4 regions of the Arthrobacter sp. 2762 genome follow, and region 2 is predicted to be linked to each of the others. Evidence: predicted binding sites of a transcription regulator. Region 2 holds the regulator's gene; each other region holds the start of a gene.
What was found. Region 2 encodes HrcA, which represses chaperone genes, less so after heat shock. Its sites were predicted from a motif close to TTNGCACTCGNNNNNNNCGAGTGCNAA; they were not measured.

Region 1: the regulator HrcA is predicted to act here: its motif matches at 1,529-1,555, upstream of groES (co-chaperone GroES).
Region 3: the regulator HrcA is predicted to act here: its motif matches at 2,071-2,097, upstream of groL (chaperonin GroEL).
Region 4: the regulator HrcA is predicted to act here: its motif matches at 2,245-2,271, upstream of ABIE18_RS14925 (FmdB family zinc ribbon protein).

The regions. Positions count from the first base shown of each region.
Region 1 is NZ_JBEPSI010000007.1:198,709-202,916, forward strand. It holds gene ABIE18_RS14830 (THUMP-like domain-containing protein) at 1-1,008, opposite strand, end outside; gene ABIE18_RS14835 (hypothetical protein) at 1,076-1,504, shown strand; gene groES (co-chaperone GroES) at 1,696-1,992, shown strand; gene groL (chaperonin GroEL) at 2,077-3,690, shown strand; gene ABIE18_RS14850 (LuxR C-terminal-related transcriptional regulator) at 3,986-4,208, shown strand, end outside.
Region 2 is NZ_JBEPSI010000003.1:194,260-198,467, reverse strand. It holds gene ABIE18_RS07525 (16S rRNA (uracil(1498)-N(3))-methyltransferase) at 1-31, opposite strand, end outside; gene dnaJ (molecular chaperone DnaJ) at 34-1,161, opposite strand; gene hrcA (heat-inducible transcriptional repressor HrcA) at 1,213-2,220, opposite strand; gene ABIE18_RS07510 (DUF3097 domain-containing protein) at 2,385-3,245, shown strand; gene ABIE18_RS07505 (DUF4870 domain-containing protein) at 3,381-3,794, shown strand; gene hemW (radical SAM family heme chaperone HemW) at 3,825-4,208, opposite strand, start outside.
Region 3 is NZ_JBEPSI010000008.1:200,955-205,162, forward strand. It holds gene ABIE18_RS16060 (RNase H family protein) at 1-32, opposite strand, end outside; gene groL (chaperonin GroEL) at 226-1,851, opposite strand; gene ABIE18_RS16070 (cold-shock protein) at 2,165-2,368, opposite strand; gene ABIE18_RS16075 (LytR C-terminal domain-containing protein) at 2,559-3,179, opposite strand; gene ABIE18_RS16080 (DUF3263 domain-containing protein) at 3,228-3,563, opposite strand; gene ABIE18_RS16085 (uracil-DNA glycosylase) at 3,672-4,208, shown strand, end outside.
Region 4 is NZ_JBEPSI010000007.1:224,604-228,811, reverse strand. It holds gene ABIE18_RS14940 (GNAT family N-acetyltransferase) at 1-511, opposite strand, end outside; gene galU (UTP--glucose-1-phosphate uridylyltransferase GalU) at 517-1,449, opposite strand; gene ABIE18_RS14930 (5-formyltetrahydrofolate cyclo-ligase) at 1,562-2,167, shown strand; gene ABIE18_RS14925 (FmdB family zinc ribbon protein) at 2,332-2,604, shown strand; gene cpaB (Flp pilus assembly protein CpaB) at 2,673-3,464, shown strand; gene ABIE18_RS14915 (AAA family ATPase) at 3,491-4,208, opposite strand, start outside.

The DNA.
Region 1 (4,208 bases), on a different contig from region 2:
TACTTCAAGCACCTTGTATGCGCGGGCAAAGGGCGAGTCATGGAGTTCCGGGGCGCAGATGTAGGCAATATGTTCGTCCACCAAGTGCCCGCCAAAACGTTCTGCGACGTCGGCCACCAGGCCTGCGCGGATGACCGCACCGTCCGGTTCGTAGAGGAACCCTTCAACCGGCCCGACGGCGGCTACCGGGCCGCCGTCGAAGTCCTCGCCGCTGGTGAGCTCAGCAGCGCCCTGGGAACCGATGACAAGGGCCGCGCGCCGGACCCCTGGACGGGCCACCGCGTTGAACCACAGGGTGACCTCAGTGACGTCGCCGCCTACGGAGACCCACTGCGCTTCGCAGTTCGCCGGAACAGAGTCGTGGGGCATCCCGGGCCCCATTTTGACTCCCACTGCCCGGCCGGCTGCAGCCAGCCTTTCAACGAACGACAACGGGGGAGAGAACGCTTCCGGATCCCAGATCCTCTTGGTCCCGGACGTCGAGGTTGTGCGTCGTGCGGGATCCAGCCACACGCCGTCGATTCCGTCCAGGTCCACTGAAGTCGCATCGGAATGCACCACTGTGGCGTGCGGGAAGGGCATGAGGTTGATGGTTGCGCAGGCGGCAGTCGTTTCGTCCATTTCCACGGCGGTCACGCCAATGTCCATCGAGGCCAAGGCCATGGAGTCCGCTCCGAGGCCGCAGCCGAGGTCCGCTACGTGGGAAATGCCGGCCTTGGCAAAACGCTCGGCGTGCCGGGCTGCGACGTTGAGGCGGGTTGCCTGCTCGAGTCCGGCCTGGGTGAACAGCATCTGGCGGGCGAACTCGCCGAACTTGGCCTCGGCGCGGGTCCGGAGGCGGGACTGTGTGAGTACGGCGGCCACGAGTTCGGGGGAGTGGCCTGCTTTCCGGAGGTCGGCGTTAACGCTGAACGCTTCGGCTTCTCGGTACGGCCCCAGCGAGGCAAGGAGTTCCCATCCTTCAGTGGTCAGCAAGGGTGCGATCTGTTCCTGCGGTGCGTGAGACATGGGATCAAGCCTAACGGCGCGCGCCTTGACGCCGTGAGTTGGGAATCAGCCCGATAGGGTTGTTTTCATGGAAGACAACGCAGCTCCGCAGCCCTCCGACACGAACAACCCTGGCGGGAACCACTCCGCTGGCCCAGGAGCTTCAGAGCATTCAGCCGGCAGATCCCTCGTCGCTTTTGCCCGCCCTGCCTTGATCGCGGGGGCCGTGATCGCTGTAATCTGCATTGGCCTGCTGATCGTCATCTTCGCGTTGGACTCATTCAATGCAACGGCATACTCCGTGACAGGCAAGAGCGTGAATGACGCTACTGATGAAGCCCGCGATATCCGCGACCTCTACAGCGGGGCCCGCATTGGCGGGATTATCGCGTTGGTGATATCCGGCGTCGTGGCCCTGGCGGCCGCCATCGTGCTGTATTTGAACCGCGGATCCGCGCCCACAGATGAGGACGACGACGGCGAAGACTACGATCTGGATGACCTCACCGGCCGGTAACGGGAGTTCACTCAGGACGAAATTCTGGCACTCACCTTGACCGAGTGCTAACGCTTACATAGAGTCGTGTTAGCACTCTCCCCCGGAGGGTGCTAATCACGCCAGGCGTCCACCGGCACCGCGACGACGGTTGCACGCCACGGCACCCTAGTTCTTAGTCCATGAATCAGCTCATGAAAAGGAGAGTCCGAGTGTCGGTCTCGATTAAGCCTCTTGAGGATCGTATTGTTGTTCGCCCGCTCGAAGCAGAGCAGACCACGGCTTCCGGCCTGGTAATTCCGGACTCCGCACAGGAGAAGCCGCAGGAAGGCGAAGTTGTTGCAATCGGCCCCGGCCGCTTCGATGACAACGGCAACCGCGTGCCGGTTGACGTAGCTGTTGGCGACGTCGTTATCTACTCCAAGTACGGTGGAACCGAAGTCAAGACCGGCGGCAACGAGTACCTCGTTCTGTCCGCCCGCGACGTCCTTGCGATCGTCGTAAAGTAACTTCCTGGAGCCCCGCACCGCAGCCGCGTTGGAATCATTCCGACCTTCTGCGGTGCGGGTTTTCTGTCTTGAAAGGACACAACCATGGCAAAGCAGCTTGCTTTTAACGATGCTGCCCGCCGGTCTCTTGAGGCCGGTATCGACAAGCTCGCCAACACTGTCAAGGTGACGCTTGGCCCGCGCGGCCGCAACGTCGTGCTGGACAAGAAGTGGGGCGCTCCCACGATCACCAACGATGGCGTGACGATCGCCCGCGAAGTTGAGCTTGACGACCCCTACGAGAACCTTGGTGCGCAGCTGGCCAAGGAAGTAGCCACCAAGACCAACGACGTCGCTGGCGACGGCACCACCACCGCCACGGTGCTGGCACAGGCACTGGTCAAGGAAGGCCTGCGCAACGTTGCTGCTGGTGCCGCTCCTGGCGAGATCAAGCGTGGCATCGAGGTTTCCATCGAAGCCATCGCAGCCCGCCTCCTGGAGAACGCAAGCGAAGTGCAGGGCACCCAGGTCGCCAACGTTGCCGCTATTTCCGCACAGAGCGACGAAATTGGTGAACTGCTGGCCGAGGCGTTCGGCAAGGTGGGCAAAGATGGCGTCATCACCATCGAAGAATCCTCCACCACCCAGACCGAACTCGTCCTCACCGAAGGCATGCAGTTCGACAAGGGCTACCTTTCCCCGTACTTCGTCACTGACGCAGAACGCCAGGAAGCTGTCCTCGAAGACGCCTTGATCCTGATCAACCAGGGCAAGATCTCCTCCCTGCAGGAATTCCTGCCGTTGCTGGAGAAGGCGCTGCAGGCCTCCAAGCCGCTGTTCATCATCGCCGAGGACATCGAAGGCGAAGCCCTGTCCACGCTGATCGTCAACCGCATCCGCGGCACGCTGAACGTTGTGGCCGTCAAGGCTCCGGGCTTCGGCGACCGCCGCAAGGCCATGCTGCAGGACATCGCTACGCTCACGGGCGCCCAGGTTGTTTCCCCGGACCTTGGCCTCTCGCTGGACACTGTTGGCCTCGAGGTACTGGGTACGGCACGCCGCATCACGGTCACCAAGGACAACACCACCATCGTTGATGGCGCCGGAACCGAGCAGGACGTTGCCGACCGCGTGGCCCAGCTGCGCGCCGAGCTCACCCGCACGGACTCCGACTGGGACCGCGAGAAGCTGCAGGAGCGCCTTGCCAAGCTGGCAGGCGGCATCGGCGTTATCAAGGTTGGCGCAGCCACCGAGGTTGAACTGAAGGAAAAGAAGCACCGCATCGAGGACGCCGTTTCCTCCACGCGTGCAGCCCTTGAAGAAGGCATCGTTTCCGGTGGTGGTTCCGCCCTCATCCACGCCCTCAAGGCACTGGATGAGTCCCCGGCCGTCAAGGCCCTGGAAGGTGACGCAGCAGCAGCTGTTGGCATCGTCCGCCGTGCCTTGATCCAGCCGCTGCGCTGGATCGCGCAGAACGCTGGCTTCGACGGCTTCGTCGTCGTTTCCAAGGTTTCCGAACTCGAAGCCAACCACGGCTTCAACGCCAAGTCCGGCGAGTACGAGGACCTGATCGCCGCTGGCGTGATCGACCCCGTCAAGGTCACCCGCTCCGCACTCCGCAACGCCGCTTCCATCGCTGCCCTGGTTCTCACCACCGAGACCCTGGTTGCCGAAAAGCCGGCTGAGGAAGAAGACGCACACGCAGGCCACAAGCACTAACAGCCTGTTCAAAAAAGCCCTGGTCACTCGTGGCCAGGGCTTTTTTATGCTCTCTTGCGCTTCCCGGCGTCGGCTTGTGGCGTCCTGACCTTCTTTGAATCCGGAACACGCGCCGCACAACCGAAAAAGGGTGAAAAGAGGGCCTCTGCAAACCAAAGAAGATCAGGAACCCACACGACTCGTCGGGGATGCGTGGAGCTATTGTGGGCTTACGACGGCGGCGGTACCCTGACGCTAATACGGCGGCTTGGGTGCGCCAACCGGGTTGCTCCCGGTCGCAGAATGAGTGTGGACTATGCCGGTCACAGCCTTGGACCTGGGACGCTCGGCGTTCTCCGAGCACCGCTGGAGCGATGCACTGGACTGCCTTGCCCGGGCCGATTCCGAAGGTGGCTTGCCTGCCCGGGACATGGAACTGGTGGCATCCGTGGCAATGCTGCTGGGCCATGACGATGACGGAGTGAAGTACCTGACTCGGGCCCACGAGGAATTCCTGACACTGGGCGACATGGCCGGCG
Region 2 (4,208 bases):
CGGCAGGCGTGAAGAAAACGGGGTTGCTCACCGCTACAGGTTACCGAGCTTGTCCCGCAGCTTGGCGAACATGCCGCCGCTGGCCACGAGTTTGCCTTCGCTGAACTGCTCGCCGCGCAACTTGGCAAGCTGCTGCAGGAGCTCTTCCTGTGCCGGATCCAGCTTGACCGGTGTCTCAACGTGCAGGTGCACCTTGAGATCGCCGCGGCCGTAGCCCCTGAGGTGGGTGACCCCCAAACCGCGAAGCGTGATGACCTCGCCGGACTGGGTGCCAGCCTTGACGTCGATCTCCTGGGCCCCGTCGAAAGTTTCCAGGCTCAGTTCCGTACCCAAGGCTGCTGCCGTCATGGGAACGCTCAACGTGGCGTGCAGATCGTCGCCTTCGCGGATGTAGGTGGAGTCACTGTTGACGCGGATTTCTACATAGAGGTCACCGGCAGGTCCGCCTGCTGGTCCCGCTTCGCCCTGTCCGGAGAGCTGGATCCGCGTACCTGTGGCAACGCCGGCAGGTACCTTGATGGTGAGGGACCGGCGGCTGCGGATGCGGCCCTGCCCGTTGCACTCGTTGCAGGGATCCTTGATGACCGTACCGAAGCCCTCGCAGGAACCACATGGTGCGGTGGTCATGACCTGGCCCAAGATGGATCGAACGGCCCGCTGGACTTGGCCACTGCCGCCACAAATGTCACACCGCTCCGGGTGCGTGCCCGGCCGGCAGCAGCTGCCATCGCACGTCGGGCAGACGACGGCCGTGTCAACTTCAAGCTTCTTGTTGACACCAAACACGGCATCCTTGAGGTCGATGCGGACGCTGATCAGTGCGTCCTGGCCCCTGCGAACACGGGAGGCCGGACCAGCGTGCCCGCCGCCACCGCCGAAGAAGGTATCGAAGATGTCCTGGAACGCGAAGCCCTGGCCGGAGTAGCCACCACCGAAACCGTTGTCAGTGCCGTTCTCGTTACCGGTGGCATCGTAGACGCGACGCTTTTGGGGGTCGGACAGAACTTCGTAAGCATGCGTCACGGCCTTGAACTGCTCCGCGACATCCTCCCCCGGGTTGACGTCCGGGTGAAGCTTGCGCGCCAACTTGCGGTACGCCTTTTTGATCTCTTCCCCGGTGGCTTCCGGCGAGACTCCCAAAACGTCATAGTGGCTGCTCAAAGTCGGTATCTCTTCCTTGTTGTTACTGCGATTCTTATCTCGGGCCTGGCGTCAGCCGCCGAGAATGCGGGAAAGGTAGCGGGCCACGGCGCGCACGGCAGCCATGGTGGTGGGATAGTCCATCCGGGTTGGTCCGAGGATTCCCACCTTGGCACCGGAGCCGTACCCCGTTGCCACGACCGATGCTTCCGCCAGGCCGTCATAGGGATTCTCGCGCCCGATGCTCACTGTCACGCCGCGGGGATCATCACCCATGTCGGACAACAACCGGAGCATGACAACTTGTTCCTCAAGGGCTTCCAGCACTGGCCCGATACTCAACGGGAAATCCACGTTTGAGCGCGCAAGGTTGGCTGTTCCGGCCATGACGATACGCTCTTCACGGCTGGTGTCGCTCAGGGCCTGGAGACCATGGGCAAGGTGCTGCGCGAGCCCACGAAGGTCCGGCGGACACAACGCAACCACGGAAGGCAACACCTGCGGCAGCAGTGCCAATTGGGTGCCCGCAATGCTGCCAAGGAACCGGGAACGCAGGGCCATCAAGGCCTCGTTGCTTACATCGGAACCGGCCTCGATGACCTTCTGGCCAACGCTTCCGGTATCTGCGATGAGCACCACGAGCACCTGCTTTGGCGCCAGGAGGACAAATTCGACGTGCCGGACCAGGGCCCGGTTGGAGTGCGGGTACTGAACGACGGCGACCTGGTTGGTCAGTTGCGACAGGAGCCTGACTGTGCGCTCAAGGATGTCATCGAGGTCGTCCGGCCCTTCAAGGAGCGAGTGGATGGCCCGACGCTCCGCGGCTGACAACGGCTTGACCTGCGAGATGCGGTCCACAAACAGGCGATAGCCCTTGTCCGTGGGGATGCGGCCTGCGCTGGTATGCGGCGCTGCGATGAGGCCTTCTTCTTCCAGTACAGCCATATCGTTCCGGATGGTGGCGCTGGAAACGCCGAGATGATGCCGCTCCACAAGTGCCTTGGATCCAACAGGCTCGCGTGAATGCACATAATCCTCAACGATTGCGCGCAGTACTTCAAGCTTGCGTGGCTCACTCATTGCAACACCTCCTGACGACTGTCCCGGCCTTTCTCGGACGGATAAATAGCACTCACTTAGCACTCAACATGCCCAAGTGCTAACAAGTCTAGTATGAGCCAGCACGTTGCTAGCATTGAAACCGCCCGCGGGAGTTATTCCCAGCACAACCAGCACAAAGGGGTATGAAGTCCTTGGCTTTCGATACGTGGGGCCCGCAGGACCTGTCCGCTCCTGCCAAACGCCAACTCCCCGAGGTAGCCGTCCAGCGCGGGATGGTCCTTGAAGACGTCCAGTCCGGCTGGGTGGGCGAAGTCACCCGGGTGGAGAAATCGGGGGGAATGCACATCGTCTCCCTTGAGGACAGGCGTGGTAAGACCAAGTCCTTCCAACTCGGGTTCGGTTTCCTGCTTGAAGGACAAGCCATCCGTCTCATGCCTCCGGCCGCAAAGGCCCCTGCATCGTCTGTACAGTCGGGTCGAACGGCATCCGGGTCAGTAAGGGTCCTGGGCCAGCGTGCCCAGGTGGCCAAGGCGAGCCGTATTTGGGTGGAAGGCAAGCACGACGCCGAACTGGTGGAGAAAGTCTGGGGCGATGATCTCCGCATTGAGGGCATCGTCGTCGAGCCACTGCACGGCGTGGACGACCTCAAGTCAGCTATCGCCGCATTCTCCCCCGGGCCAGGGCGCAGGCTCGGGATCCTGGTAGACCACCTCGTAGCGGGCTCAAAGGAATCACGCATCGCCGCAGAAGCCATGACGGTGCCCGGAGCCGCCGGAAATGTGCTGATCGTCGGCCATCCGTATGTAGACGTCTGGCAAGCCATTCGGCCAAAAGTACTGGGTATTGAGCGGTGGCCGGAAGTTGCACGAGGCACTGACTGGAAGACCGGCATTCTGACCGCTTTCGGTTGGCCCCACGAAACCGCCGAAGACATTGGACTCGGCTGGCAGCGCCTGCTCAGCGCGGTACGCAGCTACGCGGACTTGGAAGCCTCGCTCCTGGGACGGGTGGAGGAAGTCATCGATTTCCTCACCACTCCCTGACTGCCTTGTCCTCATTTACGTTTCCTCAGTTCGCTTTTCCCAGAGACGTGACGGGGCGTTGGTCCCGGGATGACCCGGGACCCAGTATTCTGGGACAGCAACACCGCAGCATCTTTACAGCAAAGGGAAGACACCGTGGCAGAGAACGCTCCTGAAGAACCGGGCAGCGCCGCAGGCCAGCCCCAGTACCATGGCGCGCCCGCGAACGCACTCCCACTGACGGCAAGCGAAGACCGGCAGTGGGCCACCCTGGCGCACTTCGGGGGAATTCTGGGATGCCTGCCGTCCCTGTTGATCTATCTGATCTTCCGTGATCGAGGACCCTTTACGGCACAGGAATCCAAGGAAGCCCTGAACTTCACGCTTCCTCCGACCATCGCGGCAGTCCTGGCAAATATCCTGGTTCTGCTTCCCGTGGTGGGCAATATCTTCGCAGTCATCGCCACGGGCATCTGGGTAGCACTCACGTGCTTTTCAGTCTCGGCGGGTATTCGTGTCAATCACGGACAGCCACACCGCTACAAGCTCAACCTGCGCTGGATTAAGTAGTCCCCGGCTTCCAGCGGATTCTGCCGACGGTTAGTCCGGCAGAATCCGGCGCACAACGGCGTCGGCCAGGAGCCGGCCTTTGAGCGTAAGAACCAGGCGACCCTTGAAGGCCGCGCCCGGATCCACGAGTTCTTCAGCGATCAGTCCTGCCATCGCATGGCGGCCAACTTTGTCCAGCGCGTCAACGGACAGACCGGTACCGAGCCGCGCCTCAAGCATGATGCGCTCGACTTCCCGGGTTTCGGCGTCAAGGGTTTCCCTACCAGCAGCCGGAGAGTCTCCTGCAGCCAGCCTGTTGGCATAGGCCGTGGGGTGCTTAACGTTCCACCAGCGGACCCCGCCCACGTGCGAGTGAGCGCCCGGACCGATCCCCCACCAGTCGTCTCCCCGCCAATAGGCAAGGTTGTGGCGGCA
Region 3 (4,208 bases), on a different contig from region 2:
GCAGAGCCATCGGCGGCAGCAATAATCGTCATGCCTTCAATCCTGCCAGACCACACAGACACTGAAAGCGTGCAAGCACCCAACCAGATAGCAGGACATGTCGTTCTGAGCACTCAGAACGGTCTGACCTGCTACTCATTGGGCGGCACAGCAAGACGGCGGCCCCCACAAATGGTGAGGACCGCCGTCGTGTGCTCTGAAGCGTGATGCTACAGCTTAGGAGGCTTAGAAGCCGCCCATGCCGCCCATGTCGTCGCCACCGGCAGCCGGAGCGTTCTTCTCAGGCTTGTCGGCAACTACAGCCTCGGTGGTCAAGAAGAGACCAGCGATGGAAGCAGCGTTCTGGAGAGCCGAGCGGGTAACCTTTACGGGGTCGTTGACGCCGGCAGCCAGCAGGTCTTCGTAGACACCCGTGGCAGCGTTCAGGCCGTGGCCGGAAGGCAGGCCGCGAACCTTGTCGGCAACTACGCCCGGCTCGAGGCCAGCGTTGAAGGCGATCTGCTTCAGCGGAGCGTCGATGGCAACCTTGACGATGTTGGCACCGGTTGCTTCGTCACCCTGGAGGGTGAGGTTGGCGAATGCCTTGGCGCCTGCCTGGATGAGGGCAACGCCACCACCGGCGACGATGCCTTCTTCAACAGCAGCCTTGGCGTTGCGGACTGCGTCCTCAATGCGGTGCTTGCGTTCCTTGAGCTCAACTTCGGTTGCGGCACCGGCCTTGATGACTGCAACGCCGCCGGCCAGCTTGGCCAGGCGTTCCTGCAGCTTCTCGCGGTCGTAGTCGGAATCGGAGTTCTCGATCTCGGCGCGGATCTGGGCAACACGGCCCGCGATCTGCTCGGCGTCGCCGGCACCTTCAACGATGGTGGTCTCGTCCTTGGTAACAACAACCTTGCGGGCGGTACCGAGGAGTTCCAGGCCAGCGTTCTCCAGCTTGAGGCCAACTTCTTCCGAGATGACCTGGCCACCGGTGAGGATGGCGATGTCGGCGAGCTGTGCCTTGCGGCGGTCACCGAAGCCCGGAGCCTTGACGGCTACGGACTTGAAGGTGCCACGGATCTTGTTGACGATCAGGGTGGCCAGGGCCTCGCCCTCGATGTCTTCAGCGATGATCAGCAGCGGCTTGTTGGACTGCATGACCTTCTCCAGGACCGTGACGAGTTCCTTCACGTTGGAGATCTTGGAGTTCACGATCAGGATGTACGGGTCTTCGAGGACCGTTTCCTGGCGCTCAGCGTCGGTGACGAAGTAAGCGGAGATGTAACCCTTGTCGAAGCGCATGCCTTCGGTGAGTTCGAGCTCCAGGCCGAAGGTGTTGGACTCCTCGACCGTGATGACGCCTTCCTTGCCCACCTTGTCCAGGGCTTCGGCGATCAGGCTGCCGATTTCCGGGTCACCGGCGGAGATGGAAGCCGTGGCTGCGATCTCTTCCTTGGTTTCGATTTCCTTGGCAGAGGCGAGCAGTTCTTTGATGACTGCCTCAACAGCCTTCTCGATACCGCGCTTGAGGGACAGGGGGTCGGCGCCGGCGGCAACGTTGCGCAGGCCTTCCTTCACCAGTGCCTGGGCGAGAACCGTAGCGGTGGTGGTACCGTCGCCAGCGACGTCATCCGTCTTCTTGGCAACTTCCTTGACCAGCTCAGCACCGATCTTCTCGTAAGGATCGTCCAGCTCGATCTCCTTGGCGATGGAAACACCATCGTTGGTGATCGTGGGGGCGCCCCACTTCTTTTCGAGGACGACGTTGCGTCCACGCGGGCCGAGGGTGACCTTGACGGCGTCGGCGAGGATGTTCAGGCCTCGCTCGAGGCCGCGGCGTGCCTCTTCATCAAATGCAATGATCTTGGCCATAACGGCGGTAGTCCTTTCGGGACAGTCGTTAAGAAGGAACCTGTCAGATGGGGTGCCCGCGACGGACGGTCCTTTGCTTGCGGCCTCTGTATGCCCCGCGCTCCGGACCTCACCCCACCAAGGTGTTTCTTGATCCTCCTGGCGTTCCGAGAGCCATCCGCCCCCGGCGTAAACCGGGCCGCAGTTAGCAGTCGAAGCGTAGGAGTGCTAAATCAATAATTAGCACTCGACCGGGGAGAGTGCAAGCAGAAGCGCCACTTTGCGCTATAAACAAAGGGGTTTCAGCCGTTAGCTGACGCGACCGGGATAAGGACTATGCAACGCGGACGCTTTCCGCCTGCGGACCCTTCTGGCCTTCGCCTAATTCGAACTCCACCCGCTGGCCTTCCTCGAGGGCACGGAAGCCTTCCATCTGAATAGCGGACCAGTGCACGAAGACGTCGTCGCCGGAGTCATCCACAGTGATGAAGCCGTATCCTTTTTCGGCATTGAACCATTTGACGGTTCCCAAAGCCATGATGCCCACACTTTCACAGTAGCCAAGACCGGTTGCCGGGATCTCCGGACCGGAATCAATCCACTGTAACCACAGTCACTATCCGCGCGCTGCTGCCGAGGGGCCCACCATGACTTTTGTTATTGAGGCTTAACCGAGTTGCGGCTTTCGGGGCTGAAACCTACTGAAAAACTGCCGAAAATCAGCGAAATTACTGGTAGCCAGGTCCCACAACAACAACCAGTGGCTGCTGTATTTCAGGAGATTCAACGACCGCGCTGATACCGAGGAGCTTGCCCAGCGCTTCTGCGTTCGTCTTCTGCCCGGGAACGTTGTAGAAGACGACGGACGACTGCTGCGGCAGGCCACCCCAGTTCCCCACAGTTCCCAGGGTCCAGCCATCGCCTTGGACCAGTCCTGCGACACGGCTGGCGAGGCCAGCCGTACCCGTGCCGTTGTAGACGGCTACAGCAACGGTCTTGTCCACGGGCGCTGAAGAAGGAGTTGCGGAGGGTTCGCCCGAAGGTGTGGTCCCCGGGCTCGGCTCACCGGAAGCGATGGGGGCGTTGCTTGATTCGGCAGGTGCAGCAGAAGGGGAGGTTTCGCTCTGCTGGGGCGCCGGCGTCGAAACGCTTGTGGACGCGCCGGGGGCCACCAGGCCAAGCCGCGGAAGTATCAGGAAAGCGACGAGTCCCAGCACCAGTGCGACGGCTCCTACGGTCAAGACCGGCCACAGATTGGGGCGGACTGTCTCTTGGGCGTCACGGTGCACCCCCTGCCGGGAGCTGTTCTGTGGGACCCGGTCGAATTCATCCTTGGCAAATTTGGTCATGGTGAAGCCTTGTCCTTGCTGGTTGCTGCTGACTATCAGCCGGGCGATTTACGCGTCGGACCCCAAACGGCGCGCTGTCCGCGCACGTTGGCGCGACGTACGTAGTCTACGCAATCTCTTCACAAGCATGGGATCGTGGGCCAACGCATCTTCCGTATCGATAAGTGCGTTCAGGATCTGGTAATAGTGCGTGGCGGAGAGATTGAAGAGCTCACGGATCGCCTGTTCCTTGGCGCCGGCGTACTTCCACCATTGCCGTTCCAAGGCCAACATTTGCTGATCACGGTCACTTAAAGGTGAGTCTTTGCGGGTCTCGGCCGCCAGGTCTTCGAGCGCCAAACCGGTAGACTGCGGCGCCATTGGTTCCGGTGCTGGTTCTGCCACGGCACACTCCTTGACGCTGGTTGGGGGAAAATGTCCTACCCCCATGTTACGGGCGAATAACAACGCTGTCATTCGCACCGCCGATGCCATGGAGGAGACAATGACAGGGTGACTGGTGAGGATGCACTGTTTGACCTGGAACCCGCCGGCGTTGCCGATCCAGGCTTCGACGAGCTTATTGACCGACCCTTGGAAGAGCTGATGGCCGCTGATTGGGCGGACGCGTTGCGACCCGTGGAAGGTCAACTCCGTGAGGCTTTGGCCTTTGTTGCGGGTCAGGCTGCCCAAGGGATCCAAGTCCTTCCTCCAGCTACCAACCTTCTCCGGGCTTTCCGCCGACCACTGGCTGACGTCAAAGTACTCATCCTTGGCCAGGATCCATACCCAACCCCGGGACACGCCGTCGGGCTTTCCTTTGCCGTTTCGCGGCATACGCGGCCGATCCCCCGGAGCCTGGCAAATATCTATCGTGAACTCCACGACGACCTCGGGCTCCCGCCACGCATCCATGGCGACCTCACGGCCTGGACGGACCAAGGCGTCCTGCTGCTGAACCGGGTCCTTAGTGTCGCAGCAGGCAGTGCTGGATCACACCGAGGCAAAGGCTGGGAGGCAATCACGACGGCGGCCGTCAGGGCGGTAGCC
Region 4 (4,208 bases), on a different contig from region 2:
TCAGCCGGTAGCCCTCGTCCCGGAATCCGAGCTTTTCCACCACCCGGAGACTTGGCGCGTTCTCCGGCCGGATATTGATTTCCATCCTGTGCAGGCCCAGGGTCCGGAAGCAGTGGTCCGTAGCCATGGCAACGGCCGTGGGAGCAATACCGTGCCCGGCGCGTTCCTTATCAACCCAGTAGCCAAGGGTAGCCATCATCGCCGAACCCCACACGATGGATGAGACCGTCAGCTGCCCCACAATTTGCGGCTCACGGAACCCCTCGGTCCGCTCCGTGATGAGGAAAGGCAAGGCCGTGGACTGCCGGGCTTGTGCGTTCAGGGATGCCACCATTTGGCGGTAACTGGGCAGGCGCCCACCCGGCGCAGGATTGGACGCCTCCCAAGGTGCAAGCCATTCACTGTTCCGCGAACGGACTTCAGACCACTCCCGCTTGTCGCGGTAACGGATTGGCCGGAGCACCAAGGCTCCGCTTTCCAGCGTTACCGGCCAGATCGCAGAGCCGTACACCGGTGTTATTTGGGAAGGCCGGCAGTGAACGTTGGCAGCCACTCGCGGAGCTCGGGGCCCAGGTCATCGCGTTCGCATGCCAACTCGATGCAGGCCTTCAAGTAGCTCAACTTGTCACCGGTGTCATAGCGGCGTCCACGGAAGACAACGCCATAAACGCCGTAGCCCTCACCTTCCCCGGCAGCCAGAACCTCAAGAGCATCCGTCAGCTGGATTTCTCCGCCGCGTCCGGGAGCAGTCTTCTCCAGGACGTCGAACACTGCCGGGTGCAGAACGTAGCGACCGATCACCGCGAGGTTGGATGGAGCTTCTTCGGGCGACGGCTTTTCCACCAGCTGCTTGATGCGGACGTAGCCGTCTTCACCGTTTTCCTCGACGTCGGCGCAACCGTAGGCGCTGATCTTCGAAGGCTCAACTTCAATGAGGGCAACAACGGAACCACCGGTTTTTTGCTGGACAGCGATCATTTCGCTGAGCAGGTCCTCACGGGGATCGATCAGGTCATCGCCGAGCAAGACCGCGAACGGCTCGTAGCCGACGTGCTGCTTTGCACGCAGGACCGCGTGGCCGAGGCCGTTGGGGTCGCCCTGGCGGACGTAGTGGATGTCGCCCAGGTTGGTGGCGGACTGGATGGCTTCAAGCTTGGCAGTATCGCCCTTCGCTGCCAGCGTTGCTTCCAACGCCGGCACGCGGTCAAAGTGATCTTCCAGGGCGCGCTTGCTGCGCCCGGTGATCATCAGGACGTCGTGCAGGCCAACCTTCACCGCTTCTTCGACGACGTACTGGATGGCTGGCTTGTCAACCACGGGCAGCATTTCCTTCGGCATCGCCTTTGTGGCGGGGAGGAACCTGGTACCAAGACCCGCTGCGGGGATGACGGCCTTACGGACAGCATTGTTATCGAGAGTCACCGGACTAATGTAACGGAAGGAATACATCAACAGGTAAACCCTCGCCGTGGCAAGACGCAGAAACAGCCCCTGAACTGGAGCGGATTTGCAGCTTTACGTAGACCACGGTAGCCCGCGCGAATCTCATGATCGGACAAAAATGGCATCGAAGGAAGACATCCGCAGCAGCCGACGCCTTTACAGGCGCAGCCTCTCCAAGGAGCAAGTAGCCCAAGCCGGTGAATCAATTGCGCGGCACGGCTTGGCCTGGGCCCGGAAGATTTCGGCCGGATCGCCCCGGACCTTCGCGATCTACGTCGGCGTCTCCCACGAACCCCCAACCATGCCCCTGATCGCAGGGCTCCACAACGCCGGCCACCAGGTCCTGCTTCCCGTCTGCGAGGCCGGACGCCAGTTGAGCTGGGTGTACTGGACGCCGGGGACAGCCTTCGTCCGGTCCGACTACGCACCCATCGACGAACCCGAAGGCGAGCGTTTGGACAGTGCTGTGGTGAGCGCTGTTGCGGGCATCTTCATGCCGGCCACCGCCGTGGACCGGGATGGCAACCGCATCGGACAGGGCGGCGGCTACTACGACCGCCTCCTCCAACGCCTGGACAGTTCCGGTGGGCGGCCACCCACCATCGCGGTGGTGTACGACGACGACGTGTTGCCTTCCGGAGCTATCCCTGCCGAGCCTTTTGACCGTCCGGTGCCGGATGCGTTGACGCCCTCGGGAATCATCACGCTTGGCGGTGGAGAGTGACCTCGTTGACGCTACGTGAAGTCCCGCACTTACGTGGAGTTGGCAGATAGCGGATGAGCCGGATGCGGATGATAGAATTGGCACTCAGGCCCTGCGACTGCTAATGCGGACATTCTCCGCCACGGCTCCACAGGACCTGAACTTTGTCCTGAAGGAGGAACTCAGTGCCCACATACGCATATGCCTGCAAAGACTGTGACCATGCCTTTGACATCGTCCAGTCCTTCTCTGACAGCTCCCTGACGGAGTGCCCTGAATGCCAGGGCGCGCTCCGCAAGAAGTTCAACAGCGTCGGCGTTGTCTTCAAGGGCTCGGGCTTCTACCGCACGGATTCGCGCGATGCCAAGGGCAGCACCGTCTCCGCTGCGCCCTCCTCCCCGGCGACTCCTGCCCCGGCTGCCACGCCTGCACCAGCCGCCGCAGCCGCAGCAAGCTAGCCAGCACTTTTCCACATAGGGCACTCAGCCGCTGTTGGGCGGCCGAGCCCGGTGGCTAACGTGGCGTCATGCCACTAAAGTCAACCACTTCGCCACTCCCCGGCCGCGAACACCCCACTCCGCTTGCCAGGGGCCGTGGTCGCTCCCGGAACAAGCCCACCACCATGGCTGGCCATTTCCTCCCCCGGAAGCAGGGGCCTCATCGCCAAGTGAGGCTGGGCCCCAGGCAGAGCCTGAACTTCTGGGTCTCCCGGAATCGTCGGCTGACAGTTGCACTGCTGCTCTGCCTGGCCACGGGCATTACTGTCCAACAGCTAACCCCTGCCTCTGAGCAACGCGTCAGCATTCTCGTCGCTGCACATGATCTTGCAGCAGGCACCAGCCTCACCGGGTCCGACTTCACCACTGTTGGCGTGCCGCCCGACCTCGCGATTTCCGGAGCCCTGGAGGATCACGTTTCACTGGTGGGCCGCCAGCTTGCCTCGCCCTTGACTAAAGGGCAGATTCCCACCGAATCCAATCTTCTGGGGCCGGGACTCCTCACCGGTGCACCTGTAGGCTCAGCTGCGGTCCCCCTTCGCATGGCTGACCCTTCATCCATCCAGCTTCTGTCCCCGGGACAGCTGGTGAATGTAGTACTTACCGCCGCCGGATCATACGACGAGTCCCGGCAAACCGAAGTCCTGGCCGCCTCCGTCCCTGTCCTATGGACGTCCGCCCAAGGGGGTAAACCCGGCCAATGGCTCGGAACCAGCGACACCGACGGCTTGATGGTAGTGGCTGCAGATCCTCCACAAGCAGAAAAGCTTGCCGGCGCATCAACGCAAGGCAAGCTTTTCTTTGTTTTGGTCAATCCCTAATGCAGGGACTGGATTCCATGACCCAATCAGCCCCAATGCGGGGGCTTCTGCTCCTTCAACCACTGCTCATGGTCATAGTTGCCTTCGTCGCCCCAACGCCGGGGGTCGTCCTCAGCGGCCTTGGTTGGCAGGATTCCACCGGAGGCTTGCTTCGCCGCTGGCGTCTTTGACTCTGCCTTCTCTTCAGCGTTTTCGGCGCCCACAGCTGCGGTCTGTTCGTCAGAGCCGCTTTCGTTGCCGGTTCCCTGTTCATTCACTGGTACTTCAGTCCCATCCTCTGGATCACTGGGGGTTGGATTGCTGGCTTCTGCGTTGCTTGGTTCGCCATCCGCCTCCCTCCGCCTGTTCACATCTGTCTGTCCGGGCTGCTGGGATTCCAGCGATGCCTGGGCACTTCCCGGGCTTTGCCGATGCGAAGCCCGGGTTGCGGAGGAACTGCTGTACGAGGAGCTGCTGTACGAGGAAATCCCATACGGGGAGCTGGCATACGAGGAACCTGCATTGTCCAGATTCAATTGTTCAACATCCATGTCCAGGAAGCCATGCTCCGCTGGTGCGGCGGTCTGGGGAACATGGTTCTCAAGTCCCAAATAGGACCCGATTCGATCTGCGCAGGACGAAGGGTCCGTGAACACTTCGATGGTCCACAGGGACATGTAACGCCAGCCCATGCGTTCCAGCAGCTGGGGCCTCAAACGGCTGCGTTCACGGACACTCATGCGCCGGTAACGTTCCGTGCCATCG